Regions from separate parts of the Lysinibacillus sp. FSL K6-0102 genome, predicted to be linked through region 2. Evidence: a T-box and tRNA genes for the amino acid it is inferred to sense, from the RefSeq annotation. Region 2 holds a T-box; the other regions hold tRNA genes.
The links. The T-box of region 2 lies ahead of metG (methionine--tRNA ligase). A T-box ahead of a tRNA ligase gene usually reads a tRNA of that ligase, here a tRNA-Met.

Region 1 (3,180 bases), 720 kb from region 2:
CATTGCTATAATTGACACGACTTTATGCTCCATGATACTGTCAATTTGGAGGTGATACTAAATGGCTTTTCAATCGAAAAATATCTTTATCAATTTACCAGTAAAAGATCTAAACAAATCTATCAGTTTTTTTAAGGAATTAGGTTTTGAGTTCAATCAACAATTCAGTGATGAAACAACAGCCTCAATGATTATTAGCGAAAATATCTTCGTATTAATAATGGTTGAAGAACGATTTAAAGGATTTAGTAAGAAAGAAGTTACAGATACTACTACTTCTGCAGAAGCAATCTTATGTCTCTCTGCTGAAAACCGAGAACAAGTAGATCAATTAGTGAATAAGGCACTTGCCTCTGGTGGTAAACCTTATAGTGAACCACAAGATCACGGATTTATGTATGGTTGGGGTTTTCAAGATGTAGATGGGCATATCTGGGAAGTAGTTTATATGGATGAAAATGCATTGAATCAAGAGTAAATTTTGTATCTATGAATATCAAAAAACAGTAGATGCAATTGCATCTACTGTTTCTAGTATGACCCGTACGGGATTCGAACCCGTGTTACCGCCGTGAAAGGGCGGTGTCTTAACCACTTGACCAACGGGCCCATGGCGGAGAAGGAGGGATTTGAACCCTCGCGCCGGTTACCCGACCTACACCCTTAGCAGGGGCGCCTCTTCAGCCTCTTGAGTACTTCCCCAAAATAAAAATGGCTCCGAAGGCAGGACTCGAACCTGCGACAACCTGATTAACAGTCAGGTGCTACTACCAACTGAGCTACTTCGGAATAATGGTGGGCCTAAATGGACTCGAACCATCGACCTCACGCTTATCAGGCGTGCGCTCTAACCAGCTGAGCTATAGGCCCTTGGAGCGGGTGATGGGAATCGAACCCACGACATCAGCTTGGAAGGCTGAGGTTTTACCATTAAACTACACCCGCATAAATGGTGGGTCAGGACGGAATCGAACCGCCGACACTTAGAGCTTCAATCTAATGCTCTACCAACTGAGCTACTGACCCATTTCGTCCATGCTAAGCTTGCTCACTTTTTTGCTTCTCATGACTTTTATTTTAAAAATGGCGGTCCCGACCGGGATCGAACCGGCGATCTCCTGCGTGACAGGCAGGCATGTTAACCGCTACACCACGGGACCTTTTGGTTGCGGGGGCCGGATTTGAACCAACGACCTTCGGGTTATGAGCCCGACGAGCTACCACTGCTCCACCCCGCGATAATTTTATGTTGTTTCGAGTTTTTAAAGCACCATTTATAAAAATTTAAAACTGGAGGAGGTAGAGGGATTCGAACCCCCGCGCGGTGTTACCCGCCTGTCGGTTTTCAAGACCGATCCCTTCAGCCAGACTTGGGTATACCTCCGTTACAATATATAAATGGTGGACCTTGCAGGACTCGAACCTGCGACCGGACGGTTATGAGCCGTCTGCTCTAACCAACTGAGCTAAAGGTCCTTTAAGATGGCGGCAGAGGGGATCGAACCCCCGACCTTACGGGTATGAACCGTACGCTCTAGCCAGCTGAGCTACGCCGCCAGGATCTTTATACTGGTTAATTTACTTATGGTGGAGCCTAGCGGGATCGAACCGCTGACCTCCTGCGTGCAAGGCAGGCGCTCTCCCAGCTGAGCTAAGGCCCCATAATCTTTTTGGAAATGGTCGGGAAGACAGGATTCGAACCTGCGACCCCTTGGTCCCAAACCAAGTGCTCTACCAAGCTGAGCTACTTCCCGTTGTTCTTTTGGCGCGCCCGACAGGAGTCGAACCCATAACCTTCTGATCCGTAGTCAGACGCTCTATCCAATTGAGCTACGGGCGCATTTAAAATGGTGCCGAGGACCGGAATCGAACCGGTACGGTAGTCACCTACCGCAGGATTTTAAGTCCTGTGCGTCTGCCAGTTCCGCCACCCCGGCACATTTGGAGCGGAAGACGAGGTTCGAACTCGCGACCCCCACCTTGGCAAGGTGGTGTTCTACCACTGAACTACTTCCGCATGTGCATAAGCTTTTTTATCTGGCAATGAAAATAATGGTGCGGGTGAAGGGAGTCGAACCCCCACGCCTTGCGGCGCTAGATCCTAAGTCTAGTGCGTCTGCCAATTCCGCCACACCCGCTTATTATTATTTATAAATGGTGAGCCATGAAGGACTCGAACCTTCGACCCTCTGATTAAAAGTCAGATGCTCTACCAACTGAGCTAATGGCTCGAAAAAATGGTGCCGGCTATAGGAATCGAACCCACGACCTACTGATTACAAGTCAGTTGCTCTACCTGCTGAGCTAAACCGGCATATGGTGGAGGATGACGGGCTCGAACCGCCGACCCTCTGCTTGTAAGGCAGATGCTCTCCCAGCTGAGCTAATCCTCCTGGGTATTATGCCTAGCGACGTCCTACTCTCACAGGGGGAAGCCCCCAACTACCATCGGCGCTAAAGAGCTTAACTTCCGTGTTCGGTATGGGAACGGGTGTGACCTCTTTGCCATCATCACTAGACTATGGTCGACCTTCCATACACGGCGTACTGCTGTGTCTAGAAGCTCTCTTTTTAGAAAGATTTGCTCTTTCAAAACTGGATAAACGGTGCATTGAATGTTTCAAACTTTTTTGGTTAAGTCCTCGATCGATTAGTATTCGTCAGCTCCATGTGTCACCACACTTCCACCTCGAACCTATCTACCTCATCGTCTTTGAGGGATCTTACTTACTTGCGTAATGGGAAATCTCATCTTGAGGGGGGCTTCATGCTTAGATGCTTTCAGCACTTATCCCGTCCACACATAGCTACCCAGCGATGCCTTTGGCAAGACAACTGGTACACCAGCGGTGTGTCCATCCCGGTCCTCTCGTACTAAGGACAGCTCCTCTCAAATTTCCTACGCCCACGACGGATAGGGACCGAACTGTCTCACGACGTTCTGAACCCAGCTCGCGTACCGCTTTAATGGGCGAACAGCCCAACCCTTGGGACCGACTACAGCCCCAGGATGCGATGAGCCGACATCGAGGTGCCAAACCTCCCCGTCGATGTGGACTCTTGGGGGAGATAAGCCTGTTATCCCCGGGGTAGCTTTTATCCGTTGAGCGATGGCCCTTCCATGCGGAACCACCGGATCACTAAGCCCGTCTTTCGACCCTGCTCGACTTGTAGGTCTCG
Region 2 (3,180 bases):
TGTAACGAGTGCTCTATCGGGCGAAGGTCTAATGGAAATTCAGACGCTATTCACAGAGGGGGTCACGGGGGCACTATTGGGGTCTTCTGGAGCAGGGAAATCCACATTAACAAATGCTTTATGTGGTGAGATACTGATGAAAGTAGCGGGTATACGTGAGGATGATGCCAAGGGACGACATACAACAACCCATCGAGAGCTAGTAGTATTGCCTGCTGGTGGCTGTCTAATTGATACGCCAGGGATGCGTGAGCTTCAATTGTGGGATCAAGGGGATAGTTTAGCTTCTAGCTTTCAAGATATTGAGGAACTAGCAACAGCTTGTCGTTATCGTGATTGTACACATCAAAAAGAGCCTTATTGTGCTGTCCAGCAAGCTATAGTAGATGGGGACTTGGACCAATATCGCCTACAAAGCTATTTTAAGCTGCAAAGAGAATTGGCTTATATGGAGCGCAAAACAAATACGCAAGCAAAACTTGAGGAGCAGCGCAAGTGGAAGCAAATAGCCAAGGGAATGAAAAAGGGGAAGAAATAATCAATAGGAGCACAACCATGACAATTCAAAACATCAATCATTTATTGTTTTCAGTTTCTAATTTAGAGGAATCCATCACTTTTTATGAAAAAGTATTCGATGCCAAGTTGCTAGTAAAGGGGAACAGCACAGCCTATTTTGATGTAAATGGACTGTGGCTAGCTCTGAATGTAGAAAAGGATATACCCCGTAATGACATCCATCATTCCTATACACACATTGCCTTCACAATCGCTGAGGATGACTTTGATAAGGTGTATGACAGATTGGTGCAGCTAAAGGTCAATATTTTAGCAGGTCGGCAAAGAGATGAAAAGGATAAAAAATCAATTTACTTTACAGATCCTGATGGTCATAAATTTGAATTTCATACAGGAACTTTGCAGGATCGTTTGGATTATTATAAGCAAGAAAAGCAGCATATGGCGTTTTTTGATAACTAATTAAGGAGAGATTTTATGAATAAAGCGTTTATTTTTGATATGGATGGAACATTATTTCAAACCAATCTTATTTTAGAGCCTGCTCTCGATGCAACATTTGATGTGCTGCGGACAAACGGCTTGTGGCAGGGGGAAACACCTATAGAAAAATATAGAGAAATAATGGGGGTTCCTTTACCTGTTGTGTGGGAAACATTATGTCCTATGCATGCTTTAGAGATACGAGAAGAGAGCAATGTATTATTCCATGTAAAGCTGATTGAGCAAATACGTGGACATAAAGGTGCTTTGTATCCAAACGCTGAACAAACCCTTGCAACATTGTCAGAGAATTATCCGTTATACATAGCGAGTAATGGACAGGTTGACTATTTACAAGCAATCGTCGAAACCTATCAGTTGGAGCGTTTTATAAAGGGAATCTATAGCATTCAAGCAATTGCAAGTGGGCATAAATCGGATCTGGTCAAAAGAGTTGTAGATGAAAATAAAATTGATTATGGAGCAGTGGTAGGAGATCGTTCTTCGGATATCCAAGCTGCACAGGACAATCAATTACTATCAATAGGTGTTCGCTTTGACTTTGCACAAGACAAGGAGTTAGAAAAAGCAGATATAGTAATTGATGATTTAACTGCATTGGTAAAGGTTACATTAGATTAACTTAAGAAAGTGTATCAAAATAAGGGATGATTTAGAGACAAACATTGCATTTCCTCACAAGAAGGCGTAAAATAATGCCAATCCTATAGAAAAAGCATTGAGAAGGAAAAGTAAATTGGATTAGCATTTTGTAGAGAGCCTCTGTTGGTGGAAATGAGGTAAGTGAACCCTTTTGAAAATGACCTTTGAGCTTCGTACCGAAAGCTTTTTAGCCAGTAGATTACGACGAGATGGGCACTCGTTACAACAGCGGCAGTATCTCTCTTTTTGAATGAAGACGTACTGATAGAGGCAAATAGTGTGAGCTATTTGTAAATATAGGTGGTAACACGGGTATACTCGTCCTAATCAGATTTGATTAGGGCGATTTTTTTTTACCATTTTTTCTGTGAGGGGAGCAATTTAGAATGACGATTGTTATTGGAGGCGCTTGGCCGTATGCAAATGGCTCTTTGCATTTAGGGCATGTTGCCGCATTATTACCAGGTGATATTTTGGCTAGATATTACCGACAAAAAGGCGAGCAGGTTTTATATGTATCAGGCAGTGATTGTAATGGTACACCCATTTCTATACGGGCCGCACAAGAGAATACAACGACAGAGGCTATAGCTAATCACTATCATGATGAGTTTACAAGATGCTTTCATGATTTAGGATTTACCTATGATTTGTACACAAGAACGGATGCGGAGCACCACCATGAATCCGTTAAGGCCCTTTTCTTACAGCTACTGGCTAATAATTTCTTATACAAAAAGAAAATTGAACAGGCTTACTGTGAGACGGATAATCAATTTCTACCAGATCGATTTGTCGAAGGTCTTTGTCCAAATTGTGGAGCGAAAGCAAGGGGAGATCAATGTGATAACTGCTCAGAAATTTTAGACCCATTGGACTTAATTGATAAGCGCTGCAAAATTTGTGGGAACGAACCTGTTATTCGGGAAACTGAGCACTTTTATTTTACCTTTAGTCAATTTCAAGGAAGGTTGGAGTCTTATTTAGCACAAGCAAAAGTCGAGAAACGTTGGCGTGACAATGCTTTAGGGTTAACGGAGCGATACTTGGCAGAGGGAGTTCCCGACCGAGCAGTAACAAGAGATTTACCGAATGGCATAGATGTTCCAGTGCCAGGTTTTGAAGGGAAAAAAATATATGTATGGATTGAAGCTGTAGCAGGGTACTTAACAGCAAGCTTAGAATGGGCAAAAGAACATCAAATAGCTATTGAAGATTTATGGAATGAAGAGACCATTTCATACTATGTACATGGGAAGGATAATATTCCATTCCATACAGTTATTTGGCCAGCCATTTTAATGGGAATTGGATCCAAGGCATTACCTACCCATATCGTATCTAATGAGTATTTAACATTAGAAAAACGCAAATTATCTACTAGTCAGAATTGGGCTGTATGGGTTCCTTATATTTTAAGCCGTTATGATGCGGACTCTATTCGTTACTTCTTAACGATGAATGCGCCAGAAAATCGTGATACTGATTTTTCATGGCGGGAATTTATTTATAGCC
Region 3 (3,180 bases), 720 kb from region 2:
GTCTTAGAGGGGGGACATTAGATACTCCTGCAATCGTGGCCTTTGCCGCGGCAATTGAAAACTATCAATATGAATTGCAACATTATGAAACGCTAAGAAATTATTTTGAAAATAATTTACCTGAAAAATGTCAGCTCGTTGAGTGTAAACAGCAACTACCTAATATTTGTGGGGTAATGATGGAAAAAGTAGAGGGGCAATATGTTCTTTTAAAGTTAAATGAGGCGGGAATCTGTATCTCTACAGGTAGTGCATGTGATATTCATAGTGAATCGGGAACAAAGGCTATTCTATCAATGGGATTCTCTTTGGAAGCGGCACGCCAATTTTTTAGAATATCTTTTGGTCCTTCCACTACACTTGAGGATATTGTAAAATTAAAAATAGAGCTTTCAAATATTTAACGAAAAGACGAGTGAAGGATTATCTATATTCTTCACTTGTAGTGAAATAGATTATAAGCTAATAATATCGGCCAAATAAAATAATTGTTTTCTTTTGAACCAACAATTGCTATAATATTTTGCAGGGCAATATTTTCTCTTACTTAACAAAAATATCTTTAAAAAGTAATAATTTCTTTTTTTTATAAAAAAGTATTGCACAATGTTAGAAAACGTTATACAATAATTCTTGTCTTGAAGGACAGGTAAACAACTTCAAAACATGATACATAACAAAGTCTAGTGATGATAGCAAAGAGGTCACACCCGTTCCCATACCGAACACGGAAGTTAAGCTCTTTAGCGCCGATGGTAGTTGGGGGCTTCCCCCTGTGAGAGTAGGACGTCGCTAGGCATAATACCCAGGAGGATTAGCTCAGCTGGGAGAGCATCTGCCTTACAAGCAGAGGGTCGGCGGTTCGAGCCCGTCATCCTCCACCATATGCCGGTTTAGCTCAGCAGGTAGAGCAACTGACTTGTAATCAGTAGGTCGTGGGTTCGATTCCTATAGCCGGCACCATTTTTTCGAGCCATTAGCTCAGTTGGTAGAGCATCTGACTTTTAATCAGAGGGTCGAAGGTTCGAGTCCTTCATGGCTCACCATTTATAAATAATAATAAGCGGGTGTGGCGGAATTGGCAGACGCACTAGACTTAGGATCTAGCGCCGCAAGGCGTGGGGGTTCGACTCCCTTCACCCGCACCATTATTTTCATTGCCAGATAAAAAAGCTTATGCACATGCGGAAGTAGTTCAGTGGTAGAACACCACCTTGCCAAGGTGGGGGTCGCGAGTTCGAACCTCGTCTTCCGCTCCAAATGTGCCGGGGTGGCGGAACTGGCAGACGCACAGGACTTAAAATCCTGCGGTAGGTGACTACCGTACCGGTTCGATTCCGGTCCTCGGCACCATTTTAAATGCGCCCGTAGCTCAATTGGATAGAGCGTCTGACTACGGATCAGAAGGTTATGGGTTCGACTCCTGTCGGGCGCGCCAAAAGAACAACGGGAAGTAGCTCAGCTTGGTAGAGCACTTGGTTTGGGACCAAGGGGTCGCAGGTTCGAATCCTGTCTTCCCGACCATTTCCAAAAAGATTATGGGGCCTTAGCTCAGCTGGGAGAGCGCCTGCCTTGCACGCAGGAGGTCAGCGGTTCGATCCCGCTAGGCTCCACCATAAGTAAATTAACCAGTATAAAGATCCTGGCGGCGTAGCTCAGCTGGCTAGAGCGTACGGTTCATACCCGTAAGGTCGGGGGTTCGATCCCCTCTGCCGCCATCTTAAAGGACCTTTAGCTCAGTTGGTTAGAGCAGACGGCTCATAACCGTCCGGTCGCAGGTTCGAGTCCTGCAAGGTCCACCATTTATATATTGTAACGGAGGTATACCCAAGTCTGGCTGAAGGGATCGGTCTTGAAAACCGACAGGCGGGTAACACCGCGCGGGGGTTCGAATCCCTCTACCTCCTCCAGTTTTAAATTTTTATAAATGGTGCTTTAAAAACTCGAAACAACATAAAATTATCGCGGGGTGGAGCAGTGGTAGCTCGTCGGGCTCATAACCCGAAGGTCGTTGGTTCAAATCCGGCCCCCGCAACCAAAAGGTCCCGTGGTGTAGCGGTTAACATGCCTGCCTGTCACGCAGGAGATCGCCGGTTCGATCCCGGTCGGGACCGCCATTTTTAAAATAAAAGTCATGAGAAGCAAAAAAGTGAGCAAGCTTAGCATGGACGAAATGGGTCAGTAGCTCAGTTGGTAGAGCATTAGATTGAAGCTCTAAGTGTCGGCGGTTCGATTCCGTCCTGACCCACCATTTATGCGGGTGTAGTTTAATGGTAAAACCTCAGCCTTCCAAGCTGATGTCGTGGGTTCGATTCCCATCACCCGCTCCAAGGGCCTATAGCTCAGCTGGTTAGAGCGCACGCCTGATAAGCGTGAGGTCGATGGTTCGAGTCCATTTAGGCCCACCATTATTCCGAAGTAGCTCAGTTGGTAGTAGCACCTGACTGTTAATCAGGTTGTCGCAGGTTCGAGTCCTGCCTTCGGAGCCATTTTTATTTTGGGGAAGTACTCAAGAGGCTGAAGAGGCGCCCCTGCTAAGGGTGTAGGTCGGGTAACCGGCGCGAGGGTTCAAATCCCTCCTTCTCCGCCATGGGCCCGTTGGTCAAGTGGTTAAGACACCGCCCTTTCACGGCGGTAACACGGGTTCGAATCCCGTACGGGTCATACTAAGTGCAGTAGATGAATTTACATCTACTGCACTTTTTAATTTACTTGATATTTAGATTTATAACATAGCTATAATAAATGAAAGCCTACACAGAATGATTAAACTGTGTAGGCTTGTTGTTTTTTAAATTAGTGATTAAATTTTTCGTCCTTTTCCATATGGGATGCAAAGAGGTGTACCAAAGATTGGATCTGTCGTCATTTGGCAATCAAGGTCAAACACATGATTAACTAAATCAGTGGTCATAATTTCTTCTGGTTTCCCTTGACGATAGACACCACGGTCACGCACTGTAATAATATGATCGGCATAGCGACAAGCAAGATTAATATCATGTAGTACCATAACAATAGTTCTCTTTTGCTGTTGGTTCAATTCGAATAGTAAATCTAAAACGTCTATTTGATGAGTTAAATCTAAGTATGTCGTAGGCTCGTCTAAAAGAATGATATCTGTATCTTGAGCAAGCGTCATAGCTATCCAAGCACGTTGACGTTGTCCCCCTGATAGCT
Region 4 (3,180 bases), 370 kb from region 2:
TGCTTAGTCTATCATAGCGAACGTTCTGACACACAATGTTTTATCACATAAAAAAACAAGAATGCTAATATAAACATTCTTGTTTTAATTATGTTTCTAATGATTCCTTTGGAGATTCAAACCCATGAGTAACTTCTACGTTAAAACTCATACTATTCTCTTCCAATGAATTTTCTATACTTTTTTTATTCTCGTTGACCTTTTCTTCAAAAAGAATCCTTCTCTTTCTAAACCTGTTGCAATTCCCCTAATATAAAAAGCTCATAAACCCTGTTATATCAAGATTTATGAGCTTTCTTAATTTTTATTAATTTGATGATACCGGTGGTCGGGGTCGAACCGACACTCCAAAGGAACACGATTTTGAGTCGTGCGCGTCTGCCAATTCCGCCACACCGGCATAATGGAGATAAAAAAAATCGGATAAACCGATTAACAGTTAAAATATGGAGGCGGCAACCGGATTTGAACCGGTGATAAGGGTGTTGCAGACCCGTGCCTTACCACTTGGCTATGCCGCCGTCATACATGGAGCGGAAGACGAGGTTCGAACTCGCGACCCCCACCTTGGCAAGGTGGTGTTCTACCACTGAACTACTTCCGCAAAAATGGCTGGGGTACTAGGATTCGAACCTAGGCATGACGGAATCAAAATCCGTTGCCTTACCGCTTGGCTATACCCCAACAATGGGGCGACTGATGGGAATCGAACCCACGAATGCCGGAACCACAATCCGGTGCGTTAACCACTTCGCCACAATCGCCATTGTATTATGATGTTTATTAATTTTATATTAGATGGGGCGACTGATGGGAATCGAACCCACGAATGCCGGAACCACAATCCGGTGCGTTAACCACTTCGCCACAATCGCCATAAAATTAATTGGCAGGGGCAGTAGGAATCGAACCCACACCAAAGGTTTTGGAGACCTCTATTCTACCGTTGAACTATGCCCCTAAAATAATAAAACTGGTGGAGGGGGACGGATTCGAACCGCCGAACCCTAAGGAGCGGATTTACAGTCCGCCGCGTTTAGCCACTTCGCTACCCCTCCGGGAAAATCTGGTGCCGGCTATAGGAATCGAACCCACGACCTACTGATTACAAGTCAGTTGCTCTACCTGCTGAGCTAAACCGGCAAAAAAAACAAGATGGGTCAGGACGGAATCGAACCGCCGACACTTAGAGCTTCAATCTAATGCTCTACCAACTGAGCTACTGACCCATATTTTAAAATAAATGGCGGTCCCGACCGGGATCGAACCGGCGATCTCCTGCGTGACAGGCAGGCATGTTAACCGCTACACCACGGGACCATTTGGTTGCGGGGGCTGGATTTGAACCAACGACCTTCGGGTTATGAGCCCGACGAGCTACCACTGCTCCACCCCGCGATAATACTATAATGTTGTAAAAATAATGGTGGAGGATGACGGGCTCGAACCGCCGACCCTCTGCTTGTAAGGCAGATGCTCTCCCAGCTGAGCTAATCCTCCATCTGGGTATTGAATTGGTGACCCCTACGGGATTCGAACCCGTGTTACCGCCGTGAAAGGGCGGTGTCTTAACCACTTGACCAAGGGGCCATCGTTTGGAACACATCAAAGTGCTGGCGGAGAGTAAGGGATTTGAACCCTTGAGACAGTGTTAACCGCCTACACGATTTCCAATCGTGCTCCTTCGGCCACTCGGACAACTCTCCAAGAATGGCTCCGAAGGCAGGACTCGAACCTGCGACAACCTGATTAACAGTCAGGTGCTACTACCAACTGAGCTACTTCGGAATAATTTTAGTATATAGCCTAGCGACGTCCTACTCTCACAGGGGGAAGCCCCCAACTACCATCGGCGCTAAAGAGCTTAACTTCCGTGTTCGGTATGGGAACGGGTGTGACCTCTTTGCCATCATCACTAGACTATTTGAAAGACAATACTTATTATAACATATATTATAAAAATTACAAGTATATTCTAATATTTTATTCTTTCAAAACTGGATAAACGGTGCATTGAATGTTTCAAACTTTTTTGGTTAAGTCCTCGATCGATTAGTATTCGTCAGCTCCATGTGTCACCACACTTCCACCTCGAACCTATCTACCTCATCGTCTTTGAGGGATCTTACTTACTTGCGTAATGGGAAATCTCATCTTGAGGGGGGCTTCATGCTTAGATGCTTTCAGCACTTATCCCGTCCACACATAGCTACCCAGCGATGCCTTTGGCAAGACAACTGGTACACCAGCGGTGTGTCCATCCCGGTCCTCTCGTACTAAGGACAGCTCCTCTCAAATTTCCTACGCCCACGACGGATAGGGACCGAACTGTCTCACGACGTTCTGAACCCAGCTCGCGTACCGCTTTAATGGGCGAACAGCCCAACCCTTGGGACCGACTACAGCCCCAGGATGCGATGAGCCGACATCGAGGTGCCAAACCTCCCCGTCGATGTGGACTCTTGGGGGAGATAAGCCTGTTATCCCCGGGGTAGCTTTTATCCGTTGAGCGATGGCCCTTCCATGCGGAACCACCGGATCACTAAGCCCGTCTTTCGACCCTGCTCGACTTGTAGGTCTCGCAGTCAAGCTCCCTTGTGCCTTTACACTCTACGAATGATTTCCAACCATTCTGAGGGAACCTTTGGGCGCCTCCGTTACCTTTTAGGAGGCGACCGCCCCAGTCAAACTGTCCGCCTGACACTGTCTCCTGCCCCGCTAAGGGGCATGGGTTAGAATTTCAATACAACCAGGGTAGTATCCCACCGACGCCTCCTTCGAAGCTGGCGCTCCGAGATCTCTGGCTCCTACCTATCCTGTACAAGTTGTACCAAAATTCAATATCAGGCTACAGTAAAGCTCCACGGGGTCTTTCCGTCCTGTCGCGGGTAACCTGCATCTTCACAGGTACTATAATTTCACCGAGTCTCTCGTTGAGACAGTGCCCAGATCGTTACGCCTTTCGTGCGGGTCGGAACTTACCCGACAAGGAATTTCGCTACCTTAGGACCGTTATAGTTACGGCCGCCGTTTACTGGGGCTTCAATTCGCAGCTTCGCTTGCGCTAACCACTCCTCTTAACCTTCCAGCACCGGGCAGGCGTCAGCCCCTATACGTCACCTTACGGTTTTGCAGAGACCTGTGTTTTTGCTAAACAGTCGCCTGGGCCTATTCACTGCG

Region 1: it encodes a tRNA-Met, which carries the amino acid that the T-box ahead of metG (methionine--tRNA ligase) is inferred to sense. The anticodon was not compared.
Region 3: it encodes a tRNA-Met, which carries the amino acid that the T-box ahead of metG (methionine--tRNA ligase) is inferred to sense. The anticodon was not compared.
Region 4: it encodes a tRNA-Met, which carries the amino acid that the T-box ahead of metG (methionine--tRNA ligase) is inferred to sense. The anticodon was not compared.

Annotation. Positions count from the first base shown of each region.
Region 1 covers NZ_JBBOPH010000001.1:3,738,540-3,741,719, forward strand. The annotation lists gene NYE73_RS18980 (VOC family protein) at 62-478, shown strand; tRNA gene NYE73_RS18985 (tRNA-Glu) at 538-609, opposite strand; tRNA gene NYE73_RS18990 (tRNA-Ser) at 612-702, opposite strand; tRNA gene NYE73_RS18995 (tRNA-Asn) at 713-789, opposite strand; tRNA gene NYE73_RS19000 (tRNA-Ile) at 794-870, opposite strand; tRNA gene NYE73_RS19005 (tRNA-Gly) at 872-945, opposite strand; tRNA gene NYE73_RS19010 (tRNA-Phe) at 951-1,026, opposite strand; tRNA gene NYE73_RS19015 (tRNA-Asp) at 1,085-1,160, opposite strand; tRNA gene NYE73_RS19020 (tRNA-Met) at 1,164-1,238, opposite strand; tRNA gene NYE73_RS19025 (tRNA-Ser) at 1,292-1,384, opposite strand; tRNA gene NYE73_RS19030 (tRNA-Ile) at 1,400-1,476, opposite strand; tRNA gene NYE73_RS19035 (tRNA-Met) at 1,484-1,557, opposite strand; tRNA gene NYE73_RS19040 (tRNA-Ala) at 1,586-1,661, opposite strand; tRNA gene NYE73_RS19045 (tRNA-Pro) at 1,678-1,754, opposite strand; tRNA gene NYE73_RS19050 (tRNA-Arg) at 1,764-1,840, opposite strand; tRNA gene NYE73_RS19055 (tRNA-Leu) at 1,849-1,937, opposite strand; tRNA gene NYE73_RS19060 (tRNA-Gly) at 1,943-2,017, opposite strand; tRNA gene NYE73_RS19065 (tRNA-Leu) at 2,054-2,138, opposite strand; tRNA gene NYE73_RS19070 (tRNA-Lys) at 2,156-2,231, opposite strand; tRNA gene NYE73_RS19075 (tRNA-Thr) at 2,239-2,314, opposite strand; tRNA gene NYE73_RS19080 (tRNA-Val) at 2,318-2,393, opposite strand; rRNA gene rrf (5S ribosomal RNA) at 2,404-2,519, opposite strand; rRNA gene NYE73_RS19090 (23S ribosomal RNA) at 2,631-3,180, opposite strand, start outside.
Region 2 covers NZ_JBBOPH010000001.1:4,455,235-4,458,414, reverse strand. The annotation lists gene rsgA (ribosome small subunit-dependent GTPase A) at 1-538, shown strand, start outside; gene fosM (FosM family fosfomycin resistance protein) at 556-981, shown strand; gene NYE73_RS22605 (HAD hydrolase-like protein) at 997-1,644, shown strand; T-box leader at 1,733-1,994, shown strand; gene metG (methionine--tRNA ligase) at 2,052-3,180, shown strand, end outside.
Region 3 covers NZ_JBBOPH010000001.1:3,730,995-3,734,174, reverse strand. The annotation lists gene NYE73_RS18960 (cysteine desulfurase family protein) at 1-404, shown strand, start outside; rRNA gene rrf (5S ribosomal RNA) at 683-798, shown strand; tRNA gene NYE73_RS18950 (tRNA-Val) at 809-884, shown strand; tRNA gene NYE73_RS18945 (tRNA-Thr) at 888-963, shown strand; tRNA gene NYE73_RS18940 (tRNA-Lys) at 971-1,046, shown strand; tRNA gene NYE73_RS18935 (tRNA-Leu) at 1,064-1,148, shown strand; tRNA gene NYE73_RS18930 (tRNA-Gly) at 1,185-1,259, shown strand; tRNA gene NYE73_RS18925 (tRNA-Leu) at 1,265-1,353, shown strand; tRNA gene NYE73_RS18920 (tRNA-Arg) at 1,362-1,438, shown strand; tRNA gene NYE73_RS18915 (tRNA-Pro) at 1,448-1,524, shown strand; tRNA gene NYE73_RS18910 (tRNA-Ala) at 1,541-1,616, shown strand; tRNA gene NYE73_RS18905 (tRNA-Met) at 1,645-1,718, shown strand; tRNA gene NYE73_RS18900 (tRNA-Ile) at 1,726-1,802, shown strand; tRNA gene NYE73_RS18895 (tRNA-Ser) at 1,818-1,910, shown strand; tRNA gene NYE73_RS18890 (tRNA-Met) at 1,964-2,038, shown strand; tRNA gene NYE73_RS18885 (tRNA-Asp) at 2,042-2,117, shown strand; tRNA gene NYE73_RS18880 (tRNA-Phe) at 2,176-2,251, shown strand; tRNA gene NYE73_RS18875 (tRNA-Gly) at 2,257-2,330, shown strand; tRNA gene NYE73_RS18870 (tRNA-Ile) at 2,332-2,408, shown strand; tRNA gene NYE73_RS18865 (tRNA-Asn) at 2,413-2,489, shown strand; tRNA gene NYE73_RS18860 (tRNA-Ser) at 2,500-2,590, shown strand; tRNA gene NYE73_RS18855 (tRNA-Glu) at 2,593-2,664, shown strand; gene NYE73_RS18850 (ABC transporter ATP-binding protein) at 2,804-3,180, opposite strand, start outside.
Region 4 covers NZ_JBBOPH010000001.1:4,084,016-4,087,195, forward strand. The annotation lists tRNA gene NYE73_RS20765 (tRNA-Leu) at 320-400, opposite strand; tRNA gene NYE73_RS20770 (tRNA-Cys) at 448-521, opposite strand; tRNA gene NYE73_RS20775 (tRNA-Gly) at 530-604, opposite strand; tRNA gene NYE73_RS20780 (tRNA-Gln) at 610-684, opposite strand; tRNA gene NYE73_RS20785 (tRNA-His) at 689-764, opposite strand; tRNA gene NYE73_RS20790 (tRNA-His) at 800-875, opposite strand; tRNA gene NYE73_RS20795 (tRNA-Trp) at 888-961, opposite strand; tRNA gene NYE73_RS20800 (tRNA-Tyr) at 975-1,058, opposite strand; tRNA gene NYE73_RS20805 (tRNA-Thr) at 1,068-1,143, opposite strand; tRNA gene NYE73_RS20810 (tRNA-Phe) at 1,157-1,229, opposite strand; tRNA gene NYE73_RS20815 (tRNA-Asp) at 1,245-1,320, opposite strand; tRNA gene NYE73_RS20820 (tRNA-Met) at 1,324-1,398, opposite strand; tRNA gene NYE73_RS20825 (tRNA-Val) at 1,425-1,500, opposite strand; tRNA gene NYE73_RS20830 (tRNA-Glu) at 1,516-1,590, opposite strand; tRNA gene NYE73_RS20835 (tRNA-Ser) at 1,615-1,706, opposite strand; tRNA gene NYE73_RS20840 (tRNA-Asn) at 1,712-1,788, opposite strand; rRNA gene rrf (5S ribosomal RNA) at 1,805-1,920, opposite strand; rRNA gene NYE73_RS20850 (23S ribosomal RNA) at 2,033-3,180, opposite strand, start outside.